DNA from 4 places in the Massilia sp. P1_C10 genome. Region 3 is predicted to be linked to each of the others. Evidence: predicted binding sites of a transcription regulator. Region 3 holds the regulator's gene; each other region holds the start of a gene.
The links. Region 3 encodes sigma-54, which starts transcription at its own class of promoters, with help from an activator protein. Its sites were predicted from a motif close to TGGCANGNAANCTGCTTT; they were not measured.
Positions count from the first base shown of each region.

Region 1: a site for sigma-54 is predicted at 2,233-2,250, ahead of AC1D02_RS08215 (PEP-CTERM sorting domain-containing protein). Genes of this name have one in related genera too.
Region 2: a site for sigma-54 is predicted at 2,226-2,243, ahead of AC1D02_RS00050 (TorF family putative porin). Genes of this name have one in related genera too.
Region 4: a site for sigma-54 is predicted at 1,440-1,457, ahead of AC1D02_RS21165 (TldD/PmbA family protein). Genes of this name have one in related genera too.

Region 1 covers NZ_JBFUAC010000003.1:112,390-116,829, reverse strand. Annotated here, with positions in the region: gene AC1D02_RS08225 (GMC oxidoreductase) at 1-324, shown strand, start outside; gene AC1D02_RS08220 (SDR family NAD(P)-dependent oxidoreductase) at 353-1,147, shown strand; gene AC1D02_RS08215 (PEP-CTERM sorting domain-containing protein) at 1,236-2,108, opposite strand; gene AC1D02_RS08210 (glycosyltransferase) at 2,450-3,661, opposite strand; gene AC1D02_RS08205 (nitroreductase family protein) at 3,728-4,440, opposite strand, start outside.
Region 2 covers NZ_JBFUAC010000001.1:4,879-9,318, reverse strand. Annotated here, with positions in the region: gene AC1D02_RS00060 (ammonium transporter) at 1-1,046, opposite strand, end outside; gene AC1D02_RS00055 (P-II family nitrogen regulator) at 1,058-1,396, opposite strand; gene AC1D02_RS00050 (TorF family putative porin) at 1,407-2,150, opposite strand; gene AC1D02_RS00045 (accessory factor UbiK family protein) at 2,413-2,670, shown strand; gene AC1D02_RS00040 (translation initiation factor Sui1) at 2,743-3,105, opposite strand; gene AC1D02_RS00035 (YifB family Mg chelatase-like AAA ATPase) at 3,263-4,440, shown strand, end outside.
Region 3 covers NZ_JBFUAC010000008.1:154,648-159,087, forward strand. Annotated here, with positions in the region: gene AC1D02_RS17635 (enoyl-CoA hydratase/isomerase family protein) at 1-868, opposite strand, end outside; gene hpf (ribosome hibernation-promoting factor, HPF/YfiA family) at 963-1,316, opposite strand; gene AC1D02_RS17645 (RNA polymerase factor sigma-54) at 1,388-2,884, opposite strand; gene lptB (LPS export ABC transporter ATP-binding protein) at 2,888-3,643, opposite strand; gene lptA (lipopolysaccharide transport periplasmic protein LptA) at 3,643-4,200, opposite strand; gene lptC (LPS export ABC transporter periplasmic protein LptC) at 4,225-4,440, opposite strand, start outside.
Region 4 covers NZ_JBFUAC010000013.1:55,768-60,207, forward strand. Annotated here, with positions in the region: gene AC1D02_RS21155 (ABC transporter substrate-binding protein) at 1-290, opposite strand, end outside; gene AC1D02_RS21160 (class I SAM-dependent methyltransferase) at 469-1,260, opposite strand; gene AC1D02_RS21165 (TldD/PmbA family protein) at 1,576-3,213, shown strand; gene AC1D02_RS21170 (TldD/PmbA family protein) at 3,227-4,440, shown strand, end outside.

The DNA of each region.
Region 1 (4,440 bases), on a different contig from region 3:
GCGATCGATTACCGCGTACGCGCGCACGACCGGCAGCGCATCGGCGCCTTCCGCACGCTGCTGAACGGCGCGCTCAAACCGTACAAGTTCAGCGTCGTCAAGCAGGCCGACAACAACCAGCGCATTGCGCATGCCTGCGGCACCTGCAGGTTCGGCGACGATCCCGCGAACAGCGTGCTCGACAAGAATAACCGGGCCCACGGGCTCGGCAATCTGTATGTCGTCGACGGCTCGTTCTTTCCGTCCAGCGGCGGCACCAATCCAAGCCTGACGATCGCCGCCAACGCGTTGCGCGTCGCCAGCCATCTGATCCACGCGGCATGAATGCGCCGCGCACACAAGGGGAAGCGCCATGAAACTGGCCGAAGCAAAAGGGGAGTGGGCGCTGGTCACTGGCGCGTCATCGGGCATCGGGCGGGAATTTACCCGCCAGCTGGCGCGTGCCGGCATGCACGTGGTGCTGGTGGCGCGCCGCGGCGAGGTGCTCGACGCGCTGGCGACGTCGCTGCAGCAGGAATACGGCGTGCGCACCGCGGTGGTGGCAGCCGACCTGGCGCAGCCAGGCGCGCCGGCCAGGATCGGCGCCTCGCTGGCCGAGGCCGGCGTTCGCATTCGCCTGCTGTGCAATAGCGCCGGCTGCGGCAAGTGGGGCAGGTTCGAAGAAGCCGAACCGGGCCGTTACCAGCAGATGGTCCAGCTCAATACCGCGGCGCTGGTGGGCATGTGCGAACAGTTCCTGCCCGACCTGGCCGCCTTCCCTTCCAGCGCGATCATCAATCTGTCGTCGGCGGCGGCCTACCAGCCGGTGCCCTACATGGCGGTGTACGCCGCCACCAAGGCCTTCGTCCAGAGCTTCAGCCAGGCCCTGCACGGCGAGTGGCGCGAACGCGGCGTGCTTGTGCAAACGCTGGTGCCGGGCCCGACCGACAGCGAGTTCGACGACAGGGCGGGTGCCTATGCAAGCGCGTTGGCGCGGCGCGACGCCCCGGCCACTGTGGTGGCCGCGTCGCTGGCCGGGCTGGCGCGCGGCGTGCCGGTGGTGACCGCGGCCGCCGGCACCTGGAAGCAGCGATTCTTCGCCGGCTTGTTCCCGCCCAGTATGGTGATCCGCGAAGTCGGCAAGATGTTCACTCCGCCCGCTGCCTGACCGGCCGCCAATTTCTGGTTCCCCGATAAAAAAATGCCGTTCAGCCAGGCTGAACGGCATTGAGCGACGAGTCGCGTGGCTGGCTGAATCAGGCCTTCTTGGCGCTGCGGCGACGAGCGGCGCCGACGAAGCCCAGCAGGCCAATGCCCATCAGGACCATGCTGCCTGGTTCTGGCACGACGGTAAAGCGGTTCGAACCATCGACCTTGAACACGATGTCGTTAGTACCGACGGTGTAGTCGGCGAACAGTGCCGAACCGCCCAGGTGGAAAGCGTCGGTCAGCGAGGTACCCGATGGGTAGTTCAGGTTCGATTCGAATTTCATGCCGAACAGCAGCTTTGAAATGCCCTCGAGATAAGCGGCGTTGATGAAGTCGCCCGCTTCGACGATCGAAGCGCTCAGCTTGGCCGAGCCCTGACCCGTGCCGGTGCCTGGAAGGGTCGAGAATTGCGAGGTGGTGCCGTCGCTGGTGATCGTCAGCAGCGCAATCATGATGCCGTCGTCGAAACCGGTGCCGGTCGCGGTATCAGAGTTATGGGCGACATCGTAGAAGATGGCGACTTTGTTGTCCGCATTGGTGCCGCCCAGGCCGAAGAAAGCAGTCGGCTTGCCGTCCACGGTGCCCGAGCCGGTCACCACTTCCTTCAATTTCGCGGCAATCGTAAACTCATAGCTTTGGAAGGACTGGGGATCGCCGTCGGAGGTGGTATCCAAGCCGAGGACTAACGCGGTCGGGGAACCGCCGCTGACCGCAGCCAGGTTAGCCTGGTAGCGGAAGTCGAACATCGCGCCAGGCGGCAGCAGCGCATTGTCCTGGAACGGACCGACGCCGATGGCAACGCCGCTGCCGCGTTCATTCCAGTCGAGGCCGTCAGCGCCGGCGACGATGGTGCTGCCCGCGCCGTTTTTCAGGTTAAACTTGGTGATGGCGTCCGCGTGGGCGGCGGTGGCGAAGGTCATGCCAATTGCCAGGGCCATCGGGATAAGTTTCGAGAATTTCATAGTGACTCCAATTAGTAAGTTTATTGCTGCGTGATCAATACAGTGTTGTGTTGAGAGCCGCTTGCCAAGGCACATGGACTATTAAGCAATTCGCATGCCAGAAAATAAACCTCATTGAAATCAATGACCTGCGACGGAAAACAAATCGGATCGGAATGAACTGTAAAGAAATTCGACAGTCGGCTGGAGGCTGTCCGAAGATTAATTTCCGAACGGAAAATACCAGTGCATTCGCCTTATCAGCGTTGGGTGCCCATAAAGCGAACATGCTCGACGGTATTTAAATGCTGCAACACGAATTAATTACTTTTGGAAATCATCTTCGGAAGCAATTCTTCAAAGCGCCGGCCCGCATCGTACTGGCTGAACGATGCCGCGATGCGCTGGGCCGCCTCGGCGGTGCGCGACTCGGCGAGCATGGCGCGTACCACTTTTTGCAGGCGCGCGCCGTTGAAGCGGTCGGCGCGCAGCAGCACCCCGGCGCCGGCCTTGGCCACGCCCTGCATGTTGAGGAACTGGTCCAGGTTGCTGGCAATGCCGATCACCGGCACGCCGGCCGCCAGCGCCTGCTGACTGGTGGGGCTGCCGCCGTTGCAGATCACCAGGCGCGCGCGCCGCGCCGCCGCCTCGCCAGGCAGGTAGTCGGCGACCCGGGCATTGGCCGGGACTGCGTTCATCGCAATATTGCCCGCGGTGGCGGCCAGCACCGTGACCGGCAAGTCCGCCAGCGCCTCCAGCACCAGCGGCAGCAAGCCGCCTTGGCCGGAACTGCCCAGCGTGACGTAGATCACCGGCCTGTCGTCCGGCAGCGCATCCCACCAGGACGGCGCGGCGATCGGCGTCGACCAGATCACCGGACCGAGATACGCATGGTTGACCGGCATGTTAGACGCAGGGAACAGTTCCGGCACATCCATGTAGAGCGTGTAGTCGGCGTCGGTGTAGACCCTCCGCACGTCCAGGCCCAGCGCGGGCAGGCCGAATTTGCGGCGTACCCGGTTCAGCGGCAGCGAGTGGGACGCGAAGGCCACCGGGCGCACCATGCGGAACAAGGCGTTGGCGATATGGATCGGCAGAATTTTCGTCAGCGGAATGTTCGGCACGGCATAGTGCGGCCGCACGAACGGGCTCCAGTAGGCATTGGTCAGCGAGACGTAGGGCACGCCGGCCAGCCTCGCGCTGATCGACAGCGACAGCCGGAAATCGCCGACGATCAGGTCGGGCTTGACGCCGCCCAGCAGGCCGAGATCCTCCACCACGTAGCTGGTCAGGGTGGCCTCGCTATACACCGGCTTGCCGGCGGCGAGCGCCTGCAGGAATTGTTCGCTGGGAATACTCTTGATGGTCCAGCGAATGAAATCGGTGCCCGCGAAGAAGCGCTCGTAACCGTCGGCGCAGGCGAAATGGACTTCGTAACGGGCCGGGTCGAGCGTGGCGGCGAGCGCCAGGCCGCGGCCCACGTGCGCCAGGGTGACCGCTTCGGCGATAAAGAGGATTTTCTTGCGTTGCATGGGCAGCCCTTGCGCGGGAAAAAAAGGCCCGAAACGGGCCCGAAATTTGTTCGGCGTCGGCGCCGCCTACTTCAGCATCAATTCCGCCAGCGGCTTGCGCTCCGAGCGCGCATGCGGCGCCGGCCCGCTGCCGATGCGCCCCATGTAGACCGGCGTCGTGGCCGCGTCGTCGCCGATCAGGTCGGTGAGCTGGCGCTGCAATGTGCGCGCCATTGCCAGCAGCTTGTCGACCCGCGAAAAGCGCACGCCGTCGCGGGCGTAGGCGGAAAAGATCAGCGGCGTCATCTCCGGCTGCATCTGCAGGCCGAGATCGGTGGCGGTCAGCCAGAAGCGTTGCAGCGCGCGTCCCGCCGCGACATAGTCGTCGATGCCGCGCGGCGCCTGCCTGGCCCGGATCACGAAGTGAGCGGCGCAGGCGACGCCCGGCACCAGGTCCATCTGCAGGCGCGGCGCCCAGGTGCCCATCAGCGTGTTCAGTGTCGACAGGCGCTTCCAGCTGACCATTGCCCACTTCATCAGGCGCAGCGTGGCGGCATCGACGCCAAGCGCCTGGTCGGGCACCCGGTCGGCGCTGCGCGCCACGCCCCAGTGGATCACGCGGCGGTGGGTTTCGTAGGCTTCCGGCATGGTCAGGCGCAGCTTGGCGTTGTCGAACATCAGCCGCGCGGCGCGCAGTTTAGGGCCGAACCCCTCGATCCACTGGACCCGGTAGGCGCCGCCGGCGGCCGCTTCCAGCGCCTGTTTTTCCGGCCCGGTCAGCGCGCGCGTGCGCATCGGCC
Region 2 (4,440 bases), on a different contig from region 3:
ACCCACGAGACGGTGGCGCAGGCGGTGGCCAGCAGGGTGTTGATGAAGGCCAGCGCGGCGACGTCGCCCGCTTCCAGCGCCGAGCCGGCGTTGAAGCCGAACCAGCCGACCCACAGCATCGAGGCGCCGATCATGGTCATCGTCAGCGAGTGCGGGGCCATCGATTCGCGGCCGTAGCCGACGCGCTTGCCAATCATGAAGGCGCCGACCAGGCCGGCGACGGCGGCGTTGATGTGGACCACGGTGCCGCCGGCAAAGTCGAGCGCGCCCTTCTGCCACAGCCAGCCCGCCTTGGCCGTTTCGGTGGCCAGGGTGGCGGCGTCCTTGATTGCGTCAGGACCGGTCCAGAACCAGACCATGTGGGCGACCGGCAGGTAGCCGAAGGTGAACCACAGCACGATGAACAGCAGCACCGCGGTGAACTTGGCGCGCTCGGCGAAGGCGCCGACGATCAGGCCGCAGGTAATCGCGGCGAAGGTGCCCTGGAAGGCGACGTAGATGAACTCGGGAATCACGACGCCTTTGCTGAAGGTCGCGGCAGTCGAGAACGTGGCCTTGGCCGGATCCCAAATGCCCGACAGCAGCGCGCGGTCGAACTTGCCGATGAAGGGGCTGCCTTCGGTGAACGCGAGCGAGTAGCCGTAGATACACCAGAGCACGATGATGACGGCAAAAATCATGAACACCTGCAGCAGCACCGACAGCATGTTCTTGGCGCGCACCAGGCCGCCGTAGAACAGGGCCAGGCCGGGGATCGTCATCATGATCACCAGCACCGTGGCGATGAACATCCAGGCAACGTCGCCCTTGTTCGCGGTGGGCGCGGCGGGAGCGGCAGGCGCCGGCGCTGGAACGGCAGCGGCGACGGGCGCGGCGGAGGGTGCGGCGGCGGGCGCGTCCACGGCGCCTGGGGCGCTCACCGGCACGGTGGTGACGGCGCTGGACGCGGCCGGCTTCGGCGCCTCCTGGGCGCTGGCGCTGAAGGCGCCGCACAGGGCGACCGCGACGGCGATCCCGGACAGCCACTTGGCGATATTCTTATTCATCTGGATTCCCCTTAAAGTGCTTCGTTGCCGGTCTCGCCGGTACGAATGCGGACGACCTGTTCCAGGTTGTACACGAAGATTTTCCCGTCGCCGATTTTGCCGGTACGGGCTGCTTTTTCAATCGCTTCGATGGCCTGGTCGACGATGGCGTCGTCGACCGCCGCCTCGATCTTGGTTTTCGGCAGGAAATCGACCACATACTCGGCGCCGCGATACAGCTCGGTGTGGCCTTTCTGGCGGCCGAAGCCCTTGACTTCGGTGACGGTGATGCCCTGCACGTTGATCGCGGACAGCGCCTCGCGCACCTCGTCCAGCTTGAACGGTTTGATGATGGCGGTGATCAGTTTCATGACGGCTCGCTTAGAAGGTTTTGGACACGGACAACACGGCGCCGGTCTTGCCGAGGTTCTTTCCTGCTGGGCTGAAATAGGCGTCGGTGTTGGCGTAGACCGCCGCCAGCGACACGCTGCAGATGCCGAAGTCCTTGGTCACGCCGACCTTGTAGTCGGTGTAGGAGGCGGCATTATTGTTTTTTACCTTCTGGTGGCCGGCGTGCAGGTTCAGCACCAGGCCGGTGGCGATGTCGATGTTGGCGCCGATGTCCAGGTAGCCGCTGTTCTTGCTGTTGGCGAAGCCGAACAGGTTCGTGGTCGAGTGCGAATACTTGATGTAGCCGGGGCCGTAGCCGAGCTGGCCGTAGACTTCGAAGGTGTTGGCGCTCGGCGACAGCTTGTTCGACGGGTAGAAGTAGTAGAGGCCGCCGACGTCGTAGCTGATGCCGGGCGCGATCTCGCCCTTCTTGCCGCCGTAGATGTCCCACTCGATGTTGCCGTCGCCGCCGCCGTCCTTGACCCAGTGAATGGTCGACGCCCAGGTGCCGAGGTAGAAGCCGGTCGGATTGTTGACGTAGTCGGCGCCGCCTTGCAGGGCCGGCTTCAGGCGCGACTGGGAAATGCCGCGATAACGGTAGTCGGTCGTGACGGCCGCGTTGAAGCTGACCTCATTGTCGGGCTTGGCGTCCTCCGCGCGCGCGGTCGAAGCGAGGGACGACAGGGCAAGAGCGATCGCTGCGGCAAGTTTCAACTGGCTTTTCAGGTTTTTCATGGCGATTCCCTTATGGTTTGAACGAACGATGCGGATGCGGATTACAATCTGGCGTTGAGAAGCTCTACGGATTCATTAGCAGATTGCATGCCAGCCAAAATTCGCCCCGCGCTGCTTGTTTTTTCGCCCTTGCGTCCCAATTTTGTAGTTAATTAACGAAAACTTTTGTGCACCGCACGATCGACGTCGCAGTGCGCACCGAATCAATGCGAAAGATGCACCAATTTGGTGCATCTGGGTGCGCCGACCATAAGGAACCGACATGGACATGAACAGCTTCTTCAACGACTTGCAGGGCAAGATCCACAATGCGATCGAAAACTCGCCGGCCAAGGACATCGAAAAGAACGTCAAGGCGATGATGACGCAGGGTTTCTCCAAGCTCGACCTGGTCACGCGCGAGGAATTCGACATCCAGGCGCAGGTGCTGGCCAAGACGCGCGCCAAGCTCGAGGCACTGGAACTGCGCATGGCGGAACTGGAAGGCAAGGCGACGCCGGATCCGACGCCGCCGAAGTAATTCTGACGGGTCGCGGATCAACACCTTGGGGTCCGGTCCGCCGGACCTGACCCAAGCCCTTGTCCGCGCGGCCTATGCGCCGTCGCGTTTCGGTTGGTACCCCTGCTTCGACAGCCACTCCATCACCAGCGCGCAGTGATCGCCCTGCACTTCGATCACGCCGTCCTTGACGGTGCCGCCCGAGCCGCACGCGGTGCGCAACTGCTTCCCCAGCACCGCCAGCGCCATCGCATCAAGCGCGACGCCCTTGACCACCGTGACGCATTTTCCGCCGCGCCCTTTGGTCTGGCGCGACACGCGCACCTGGCCGTCGCCCACGATCGGCGCGGCCTGCCCTCCCTTGCACACACACTCGGCGAGCGCGCGCCGGCACTCCGGGCACATGCGCCCGCTCTCGGTCGAATAAACCAGGCCGCTCGATTTGCCGCTATTCATGGACTCCCTCTGCTTTGATCATGTCAGTGCGACATGATAGCTTCGGCCCGTCGTTCCTGGCGCGGTTTGCAAGCCAGCGCACGATTGGCCGCCCTCAATAAGGCACATCCAGAGTCAGTCATGATCGACTGGTCCCCGCTCTCGCCAAAAACTTCCCATGAGCCTTGCCGTATTGCGTAGCCGCGCACTGGCCGGCATGGAAGCGCCGCCCGTCAGCGTCGAAGTGCACCTGGCGAACGGCCTCCCCAGCTTCGCCATCGTCGGCCTTCCCGACACCGAAGTGCGCGAGTCGAAGGACCGCGTGCGCGCCGCCTTGCTCAACGCCGGCTTCGAATTCCCGCACCGGCACATCACCGTCAACCTGGCGCCGGCAGATCTTCCGAAAGAATCGGGCCGCTTCGACCTGCCGATCGCACTCGGCATCCTGGCTGCATCACGCCAGATTCCGAGTCGAGAACTGGACCAGTACGAGTTCGCCGGCGAGCTTTCCTTATCCGGCGAGCTGCGGCCAATCCGCGGCGCGCTGGCGATGACGTTTGCAATGCATCGCCACCCCGGCCACGCAGCCCGCGCCTTCATCCTGCCGATGGCCAACGGCGACGAAGCGGCGCTGGTGGGCGACGCCGTCATCTATCCGGCCCAAACGCTGCTGCAGGTCTGCGCGCATCTGAACGCCGGGGATCCCGCCACGCGCCTGGCGCGCCATCGCAACAACAGCGCCTCCAGCGCGCCCGCCTATCCCGACCTGTCCGACGTGAAGGGCCAGCAGCACGCCAAGCGCGCGCTGGAAGTGGCGGCCGCCGGCAACCACAGCCTGCTGATGGTGGGTCCGCCCGGCGCCGGCAAGACCATGCTGGCGTCGCGCTTCGTCGGCCTGTTGCCGCCGATGACGGATGAAGAGGCGCTTGAATCGGCGGCCGTGCAATCGCTCACGCGCGGCTTCAGCGCGTCCAGCTGGAAGGTGCGGCCGTTTCGCAGCCCGCATCACACCACCTCGGGGGTCGCGCTGGTTGGAGGCGGCACGATGCCGCGGCCCGGCGAAATCTCGCTGGCGCACTGCGGCGTGCTGTTCCTCGACGAGCTGCCGGAGTTCGACCGGCGCGTGCTCGAGGTGCTGCGCCAGCCTATGGAGTCGGGCGCCGTGACGATCTCGCGCGCCGCGCACCAGGCCGACTTCCCCGCGCGCTTCCAGCTGCTCGCGGCGATGAATCCCTGCCCATGCGGCTTCCACGGCCACGCATCGGGCAAATGCCGCTGCACGACCGACGCCATCGCGCGTTACCAGGACCGCATCTCCGGCCCCCTCCTCGACCGCATCGACATGCAGATCGAAGT
Region 3 (4,440 bases):
GGCTCATGTCCGCGCCGCGGCGCAGCAGCTCGATCGTCACGCGCATCAGCAGCGGCGAGCGCTTCTTCATCGCGGCCAGCGCCTTCTGCGCGAACACGCTGTCGTCCGACTCCAGCGACGCCATGATCGCTTCGACAGTCGGCGCGCCGAAGTGGCGGTCGATCGACGCGCGCTCCGTTTCGAGCGTGCCGACGCCTGCCGAAAACGGCGCGGCAAACTGCGTAATCGCCGCGCGCAGCTCCGCGCCTGGCGTCTCTTCGATCAGCTGCGCCAGCGCGGGCATCTGCGCCTGCGGCACGAAGGTGTCGGCCAGGCCGGCGTACAGCGCATCGGCGGCGCGCACGGTCAGGCCGGTCAGGCCAAGGTACAGGCCAAGCTTGCCCGGCGCGCGCGCCAGGAAGTAGCTGCCGCCCACATCCGGGAACAGGCCGATGTTCACCTCGGGCATGGCCAGCTTGGTGCCGTCGGTGACCACGCGCAGGCCGGTGTCCGGGCCCGCTTCGGAGATGCCAAGGCCGCCGCCCATCACCACGCCGTCCATCACCGCCACATACAGCTTCGGGTAGAAGTGGATCAGGTGGTTGAGCGTGTATTCCTCGGTGAAGAAGTCTTCCAGCGAGGCGCTGCCGCCGGTCGTCGGCAAGGTGCCGACGTCGTGGAAGTAGCGGATGTCGCCGCCGGCGCACAGCGCCTTGTCGGTGCTGCTGCGCAGGACCACGGCGTCCACCGCGGGATCGTCGCGCCACGCCAGCAGCACGTCGGACAGCGCGCGGATCATTTCCAGCGACAGCGAGTTGAGCGTGCGCGGGCGGTCCAGGGTGATGATGCCGGTGCGGTTGGCGATGCGGGTTTTGACGAAGTCGGTCATGGTCGGGATCGTGGTCGGAAAGGGCGTATTTTAACGCAGGCGCCAGATACAAAAAGGGCGCCGACGGCGCCCTCGCTTTCAGGTGATGCCGGCCTTATGCGGCGGCGGGGAGCTCCGGCTCTTGCAGATGCTTGATGGCCTGGTGGTTGTGCTCCTGCACTTGGGATTTGTATTTCATGACTTGTCGATCGAGCTTGTCGATCAGGCTGTCGATGGCAGCGTACAGGTCGTGTGACAGGCTGGCGACATTCACGGTTTTACCCGGCAGCCTCAAGTTGATCTCGGCTTTTTGCCGTTTTTCTTTTTCAGTCAGATTATCGACGGTGAGGATCACGGCGATGTCGATCACTTGATCGAAATGACGCTTCACTCGCTCCAGTTTGTTCTGTACGTATTCACGGATGGCTGGGGTCACTTCAAGATGATGTCCACTGATTGTGAGATTCATACACACTCCTTTGATGATGTCGCTACCTGTTCGTGCGTCATACGCGCAGAGGAACAGCGTGTGAGGTCGATCTACAAACTTTTACGGAGGGCCACTGGCGGTATCTTGAGCGCTTCACGGTACTTGGCGACCGTGCGTCGTGCAATAACCATCCCCTGTTCCCCCAGCATGTCTGCGATCTTACTGTCTGATAAAGGGTTTTTAGGGTCTTCGGCTCCTGTGAGTTGCACGATGAGTGCCCGTATCGCCGTGGAGGATGCTTCTCCCCCTGCTTCGGTGGCGACGTGGCTCCCAAAAAAGTATTTCAACTCAAACATACCATGCGGCGTGAGCATGTATTTTTGGGTTGTCACACGAGATATCGTACTCTCGTGTAGACCCAGTGTATCAGCAATTTCGCGCAGCACAAGTGGACGCATGGCAACCGCGCCATGGCTGAAAAAGTTCCGTTGCCGCTCGACAATCGCCTCCGCCACGCGCAGGATCGTATCGAAGCGCTGGCGCATATTCTTGATCAGCCACTTCGCTTCCTGCAGCTGCGCGCCCAGCTGGCCTTCGCCCTTGCCGTTCTTGAGCAGGTTGGCGTACATGCTGTTGACGCGCAGGCGCGGCATCACTTCCTGGTTCAGCGAGACGGTCCAGCCGTTCTTCGCGCGCCGCACGATCACGTCCGGCACCACGTAGTCGGAGGCGCCGGTGCCGAATGCCGCGCCCGGATGCGGATTGCAGTTGCGGATCACGGCCTGCGCCTCGCGCAGGTCCTCGTCGTCGCAGTCGAGGGCTTTTTTCAGCTTGTTGAAATCGCGCTGGGCGAACCAGGCCAGGTGCTTGCAGACGATGTCGAGCGCCATGCGCCGCGTGACCAGCGGCACGCCGGGCATGCGTTTGATCTGCAGCGCCAGGCATTCGGAGGCGTTGCGCGCGCCGACGCCCGCCGGGTCGAAGCTTTGCAGCAGCGACAGCGCGGTCTTCAGTTCGTCGAGGTCGAGTTCCAGCTCGGGCGGCAGGCGCTCGAGGATCTCTTCGAGCGACTCGGTCAGGTAGCCGTTGTCGTCGAGCGCGTCGATCATCAGTTCGACCAGCGCGCGGTCGCGCGTGCCCAGCATGGCCAGGCGCATCTGCTCCATCAAATGATCGCGCAGGGTGGTCGCCGACGCTTCGATCTGCGGCCGCGAATCCTCGTCGTCGGGGGTCTTGTTGCGGCCCGCCTCGCCCCAGTCCTCGCTGTCGCCGCCGGCCGCCTCGGGGGTTTCGCCGTCGCCCCCGCCCTCGCCTTCGCCGGCGCCGGGCGCCTCGCCGCTGCCCTCGCCCGGCGGCGCGTCCTGCGCGCCCGGCTCGGACGGCGCTTCGCCCGGCGACGCCGGCGTGCCGATGGCGCCATCGGCCAGCAGGCGCACCGAGTTGTCGAGCGGGTCGTCGAGGCGTTCGAGCAGCGGATTATCGGACAGCAGCTGCGTCAGTTCCTGTTGCAGCTCGAGCGTGGACAACTGCAGCAGACGGATCGACTGCTGCAGCTGCGGCGTCAGCGCGAGGTGTTGGGAAGTCCGTAGTTGCAGTGACTGTTTCATGGCTTACATGCGGAAATGTTCGCCCAGGTAGACGCGGCGCACCGATTCGTCCGCGATGATGTCGTCGGGACGTCCCGAAGCAAGCACCGCACCCTGATTGATAATATACGCGCGATCGCAGATGCCGAGCGTCTCGCGCACGTTATGGTCGGTGATCAGCACGCCGATGCCGCGCTCCTTCAGGAAGCGCACGATGCGCTGGATCTCGATCACGGCGATCGGGTCGACGCCGGCGAACGGCTCGTCGAGCAGCACGAAGCGCGGATTGGTCGCCAGCGCGCGCGCGATCTCGACGCGGCGCCGCTCGCCGCCCGACAGCGACATCGCCTGGTTCTCGCGCAGCTTCTCGATCTGCAGGTCGGCCAGCAAGGTATCGAGGCGCTCGTTGATCTGGTCCTTGGTCAGCGATTTGCCGTCGACCTTCTGCAGCTCGAGCACGGCGCGGATGTTGTCCTCCACCGTCAGCTTGCGGAACACCGAGGCCTCCTGCGGCAGGTAGGACAGGCCGAGCACCGCGCGGCGGTGGATCGGCAGGCTGGAGATATCGACGCCGGAGATGTCGATCGAGCCGGCGTCCGACGGCACCAGGCCGACGATCATGTAAAACGAGGTGGTCTTGCCGGCGCCGTTCGGGCCGAGCAGGCCGACCACTTCGCCGCATTCGACCTGCAGCGAAACGTCGCGCACCACCAGCCGCTTGCCGTAGCTCTTTTGCAGGCCGCGCACGATCAGGGTGTTACCGCAGGATTTTGTATCCATCATTGCTTTCCCGCCGGCGCCGGCGCGGACTTAACGGGAGGCTGGATCGTGATCTTGACCCGTCCGCCGCCCGGTTTCGATTCGCCGGTATTGGTGTTCTCGACCCTGGAAAATTCCTTGCGGCTGTCGTAGGAGATGAAGGCGCCTTCGACTTCGTCGGCGACCCGCGCGCCTTCCAGCTTGGTCAGCTTGGCCCGCGTGTACATCTTCAGTATCTCCGCCTTGTTGTCATACTCGATGCGCTCGGCCTCGCCCTCGACCCAGAAATCGCCGCCATCGCGCTTCTGGCGGAAGGTGGCCAGGCCGCCGGCCGACGCGGTGAACGTGACATAGCTGAACCCTTCCGGGTCGGTGCGCATGACCGCTTTACCGGCCTTCATGACCAGCGTGCCGCGCGTGAGCTGGACGTTGCCGACGAGGGTGCGGATTTGCGTGACGTCGTCCACCGACCCGGAATCGGCGGTGATCTCCGTCTTCTTGTTCGAGTCCGCGCGTTCGGCTTGGGCCATCTGGAAAGTGGCGGCCATCAGCACGATCAGCAGCAAGGTCTTTTTCATGTTGTCCTGGGTTTCTAATGTGGATTAGCGGCGCGGCGGCGGCGGAGGCAGCACGATATGCACCTTGCTGGCGATGTTCACGTGGCGCGCGGCGTTATCGGCGAACATTCCCACGCCGGTGATCGTATTGGCGCCCGAGAGCATCTCGACCGGCGCCGCGGTTTTCATCTGCTCGTCGTCCGGCAGGACGGTGAGCGCTTCGGTTTTCAGGCGCAGGCGCTGGCCTGCGGCCGACGCCGG
Region 4 (4,440 bases), on a different contig from region 3:
TCGGCCAGCGCGGCCGCGTACGGATTCGGATTGACCGACATCAGGTCCGGCAGGTTGCGCGAGGCGACCTTCGGCTTGATGTTCTCTTCGACCGAATTGCCCACCATGAACTGCACGTTGACCCGCACGTCGGGGTTCTGGCGCATGAACTGCCTGGCCACCTCGTGCATCTCTTCCGGCCAGTCGGGCGCCCACACCAGCGCGTTGATGGTGATTGGCGTCGCCGCGGCCGCCGGCGTAGCGGCGCGCTCCTCGCGATGACAGCCGCCCAGTACGAGCAGGCTGGCCACAGCCAGCCACCCGCGGGCCCTCTTGATGAATCCTGCCTTGACCACAAAAAATCCCTGTTGCGTGCGCTTCAAATAACTAGCGTTTCAGAATAACACCAATCAGTTTCCGAAAGACAAGTATTTGACGCCGGCCGGGCGCCTCTGTTGCGTGCCAGCCGCTCCGGTCCGGCGGCGCCGCTTAGGGCTTGACGAACTTGAGCGTCATGCGGTCGCTTTCGCCGATCGCCAGGTAGTCGGCGCGCTTGTCGTCCTTGTTGGCCAGCGTCGGCGGCAGCGCCCACACGCCCTTCGGATGATTCGCGTTGTCCTTCGGGTTGGCGTTAATCTCGGATTTCGCCACCAGCTTGAAGCCTGCCGCTTCGACCTGCTTGATGACCCACGCTTCGGAAACGTAGCCGGTGCTGGCAGTGGCGTCCTGTTTCATCGACGCCGGCAGGCGATGGTCGGTCAGGCCGAACACGCCGCCCGGCTTGAGCACCGTGTAGACGCTTTTCAGCGCTTCCTGCAGCTTGTCGTCGCCCAGCTCGACCCAGTTGTGCATGTTGCGGAAGGTGAGCACCATGTCGACGCTGTTGGCCGGGGCGATCGCATACTTCACCGGCGGCTGGAAGATCCCGATCCGCACCTTGTCGTAGACCGGGTTCGAGTTGACCTTCTTCATGAACATCATGCCGTACCGGTTTTCCGGCTTGACTTCGTCGCCGGCGCCGATCAGCACACCGTGCTCGCGCAGGTAGGGCGCCAGGATCTCGGTGTACCAGCCGCCCTCCGGCACCAGCTCGACCACCGTCATGTTCGGCTTGATGCCGAAGAAGGACAGGGTCTCGTACGGATGGCGCGCGCCGTCGCGGGCCACGTTGGCCGGCAGGCGGGTGCTGCTGGCGATCGCGGCCTTGAGCGCGTCGTCGGCTGCCTGCGCGCCGCCGCACAGGCCAGCTGCCAGCATGGCGGCCAGGATGATTCGTTTCATGGTGTCTCCGTGTTGTTGTTCGAGGTGGCCAGATCATCAACCAAGCCGCCGCCGCGGTCAAGCGAAGCGTTGGGAGGCGCCATATATATGCATGTCGCGCCGTCCGCGCCGGACACCCGCGGACACCCCCGGACACACTTGACGGACGCACGCCATTTCAAAATCAAGCACTTAGCCAGTGGCACAACATTTGCCTATTCAAACTGTTTCGTAACTGTTATGGTTGCCCGAGATTTTCGCCGGACCCGATTCAGGTTGTGCCGTACCAGCTGCCGCAGCGCCGCTGCCCCCGTCATCGATTTGTCAGGAGATACCATGGAACGTCGTACTTTTCTCAACATCAGCGGCCTGGCGATGGGCAGCTTGCTGGTGCCGGTGTTCGGCAACGCGGTGGCGGCCGAAGAGCTGCTCACCCCCCTCGCCGAAAAATACAAGAAGACCCTGGCCGACGTCGCGCTCAACGCCGCCACCAGGGCCGGTGCCAGCTACTGCGACGTGCGGGTCGGCCGCTACCTGAACCAGTTCATCAACACCCGCGACCTGAACGTCGAAAACGTCACCAACACCGAATCGGCCGGCGTCGGCGTTCGCGTTCTGTGCAACGGCGCTTACGGCTTCGCCGCCACTTCCGACATGTCGCCCGACAGCGTGGCCAACGCCGCGCGCCAGGCCGTGGCGATCGCCAAGGCCAACTCGAAGCTGCAGGCCGAACCTGTGCGCCTCGCTCCGGTCAAGGGCGTCGGCGAAGTGGCCTGGGCCACCCCGATCAAAAAGGACTGGCGCGCGGTCCCGGTCAAGGAGAAGGCCGAACTGCTGATAGCGGCCAACAAGGCCGGCATGGACAGCGGCGCGAGCTTCATGAACTCGGTGATGTTCCAGGTGAACCAGCAGAAGTACTTCGCTTCCACCGACGGCTCCTATATCGACCAGGACATCCATCGCATCTGGGTGCCGCTGACCGCCACCGCGGTCGACAAGTCCACCAACAAGTTCCGCTCGCGCCAGGGACTGTCCTCGCCGGTCGGCATGGGCTACGAATACCTCGACGCCCGTGCCGCCGACAAGGTGCAGGCCGCGGGCGGCGTCGCCACGCTGTACAAGGGTTCGTACGACCTGATCGAGGACGCCCGCGCCGCCGGCCGCCAGGCCAGGGAAAAGCTGACCGCCAAGTCGGTCGCGCCGGGCAAATACGATATGGTGCTCTCGCCCGAGCACCTGTGGCTGACGATCCACGAGTCGGTCGGCCACCCGACCGAACTCGATCGCGTGCTCGGCTACGAGGCCAACTACGCCGGCACCAGCTTCGCCACGCTCGACAAGTGGCAGTCGAAGAAATTCAAGTACGGCTCCGACCGCGTCAACATCATCGCCGACAAGACCATTCCGGGTTCGCTCGGCGCGGTCGGCTACGACGACGAAGGCGTCAAGTGCAAGCACTGGGACATCATCAAGGACGGCGTGCTGGTGAACTACCAGGCCACGCGCGACCAGGCCCACATCATCGGCGAGAAGGAGTCGCACGGCTGTTCGTACGCCGACTCGTGGAGCAGCGTGCAGTTCCAGCGCATGCCGAATATTTCGCTCGCGGCGGGAACGAAGAAGCTCACGCCGGATCAAATGATCAAGGACGTCAAGAAGGGCATCTACATCGTTGGCGCCGGCTCGTTCTCGATCGATCAGCAGCGCTACAACTTCCAGTTCGGCGGCCAGCTGTTCTTCGAAATCGTCAACGGCAAGATCGGCGCACAGCTCGAAGACGTGGCCTACCAGTCGAACACCCAGGAATTCTGGAACGCCTGCAGCGCCATCTGCGACGACAGCGACTGGCGCATGGGCGGCTCCTTCTTCGACGGCAAAGGCCAGCCGGGGCAGGTCAGCACCGTGTCGCACGGCGCCAGCACCACGCGCTTCAATGGCATCAACGTGATCAACACCGCTCGCAAGATCGGCTAAGCCGGGGACCGCAATGAAGATTCTGACCCAGGACGAAACCCTCCGCATCACCGACCGCGTGATGGCTTTGACCAAGGCCGACGAGTGCACCGTCACCATCACCGGCGACCGCACCGGCAACATCCGCTACGCCCGCAACAACGTCTCCACCGCCGGCCTGGTCGAAAACACCCAGCTGTCGGTGTCGGTCGCCTACGGCAAGAAGCAGGGCACCGCCACGATCAACGAGTTCGACGACAAGTCGCTGGAAAAAGTCGTGCGCCGCGCCGAAGACCTGGCGCGCCTGGCGCCGGAAAATCCCGAGTTCATGCCAGCCGTCGGCAAGCAGGCCTTCAAGCCCAGCGCCACCTTCAGCGCCAAAACCGCCGCCATCGACCCCGAGTTCCGCGCCCAGGCGGCGGCCTACAGCATCGAGGCGAGCCGCAAGAACAAGCTGGTTTGCGCCGGCTTCTTCACCGACCGCACTTCGTTCGAAACCATCGCCAATTCCAACGGCGTGTTCGGCCACCAGCAGGCCACGTCGGTGGACTTCACCTGCACCGTGCGCACGGAAGACGGCCGCGGCTCCGGCTGGGTCAAGCGCTCGGCCGGCGACATCGCCCTGTTCGACCCGCGCGAAGCGTCCGACGTCGCCATCGAAAAAGCCCTGCGCTCGGTCGACGCCAGGGCGCTCGAGCCGGGCCGCTACACCGTCATCCTCGAGCCGGCCGCGACGTCCGACCTGATCGGCTACATGCTGTCCGGCTTCGATGCGCGCCAGGCCGACGAAGGCCGCAGCTTCCTGTCGAAAAAGGGCGGCGGCAACCGCCTCGGTGAAAAGCTGTTCGACCAGCAGGTCAACATCTGGGCCGATCCGTGGGACAAGGACGTGCCGGTCCTGCCGTGGGATAACGGCACCATGCTGCCGCGCGAGCGCATGGCGATGATCAAGGACGGCCGCGTCGCCTCGCTCGACTACTCGCGCTACTGGGCCAAAAAAATGGACAAGCGCGCCATCGGCTCGCCGGGCAACATGATCATGGCCGGCACCGGCAAGTCCACCGCGGAGCTGATCGCCAATACCAAAAAGGGCGTGCTGGTCACGCGCACCTGGTACATCCGCCTGGTCGATCCGCAGTCGGTGCTGCTGACGGGCCTCACGCGCGACGGCACTTTCTACATCGAGAACGGCAAGATCAAGCACCCGATCAAGAACTTCCGCTTCAACGAGAGCCCGGTCACGATGCT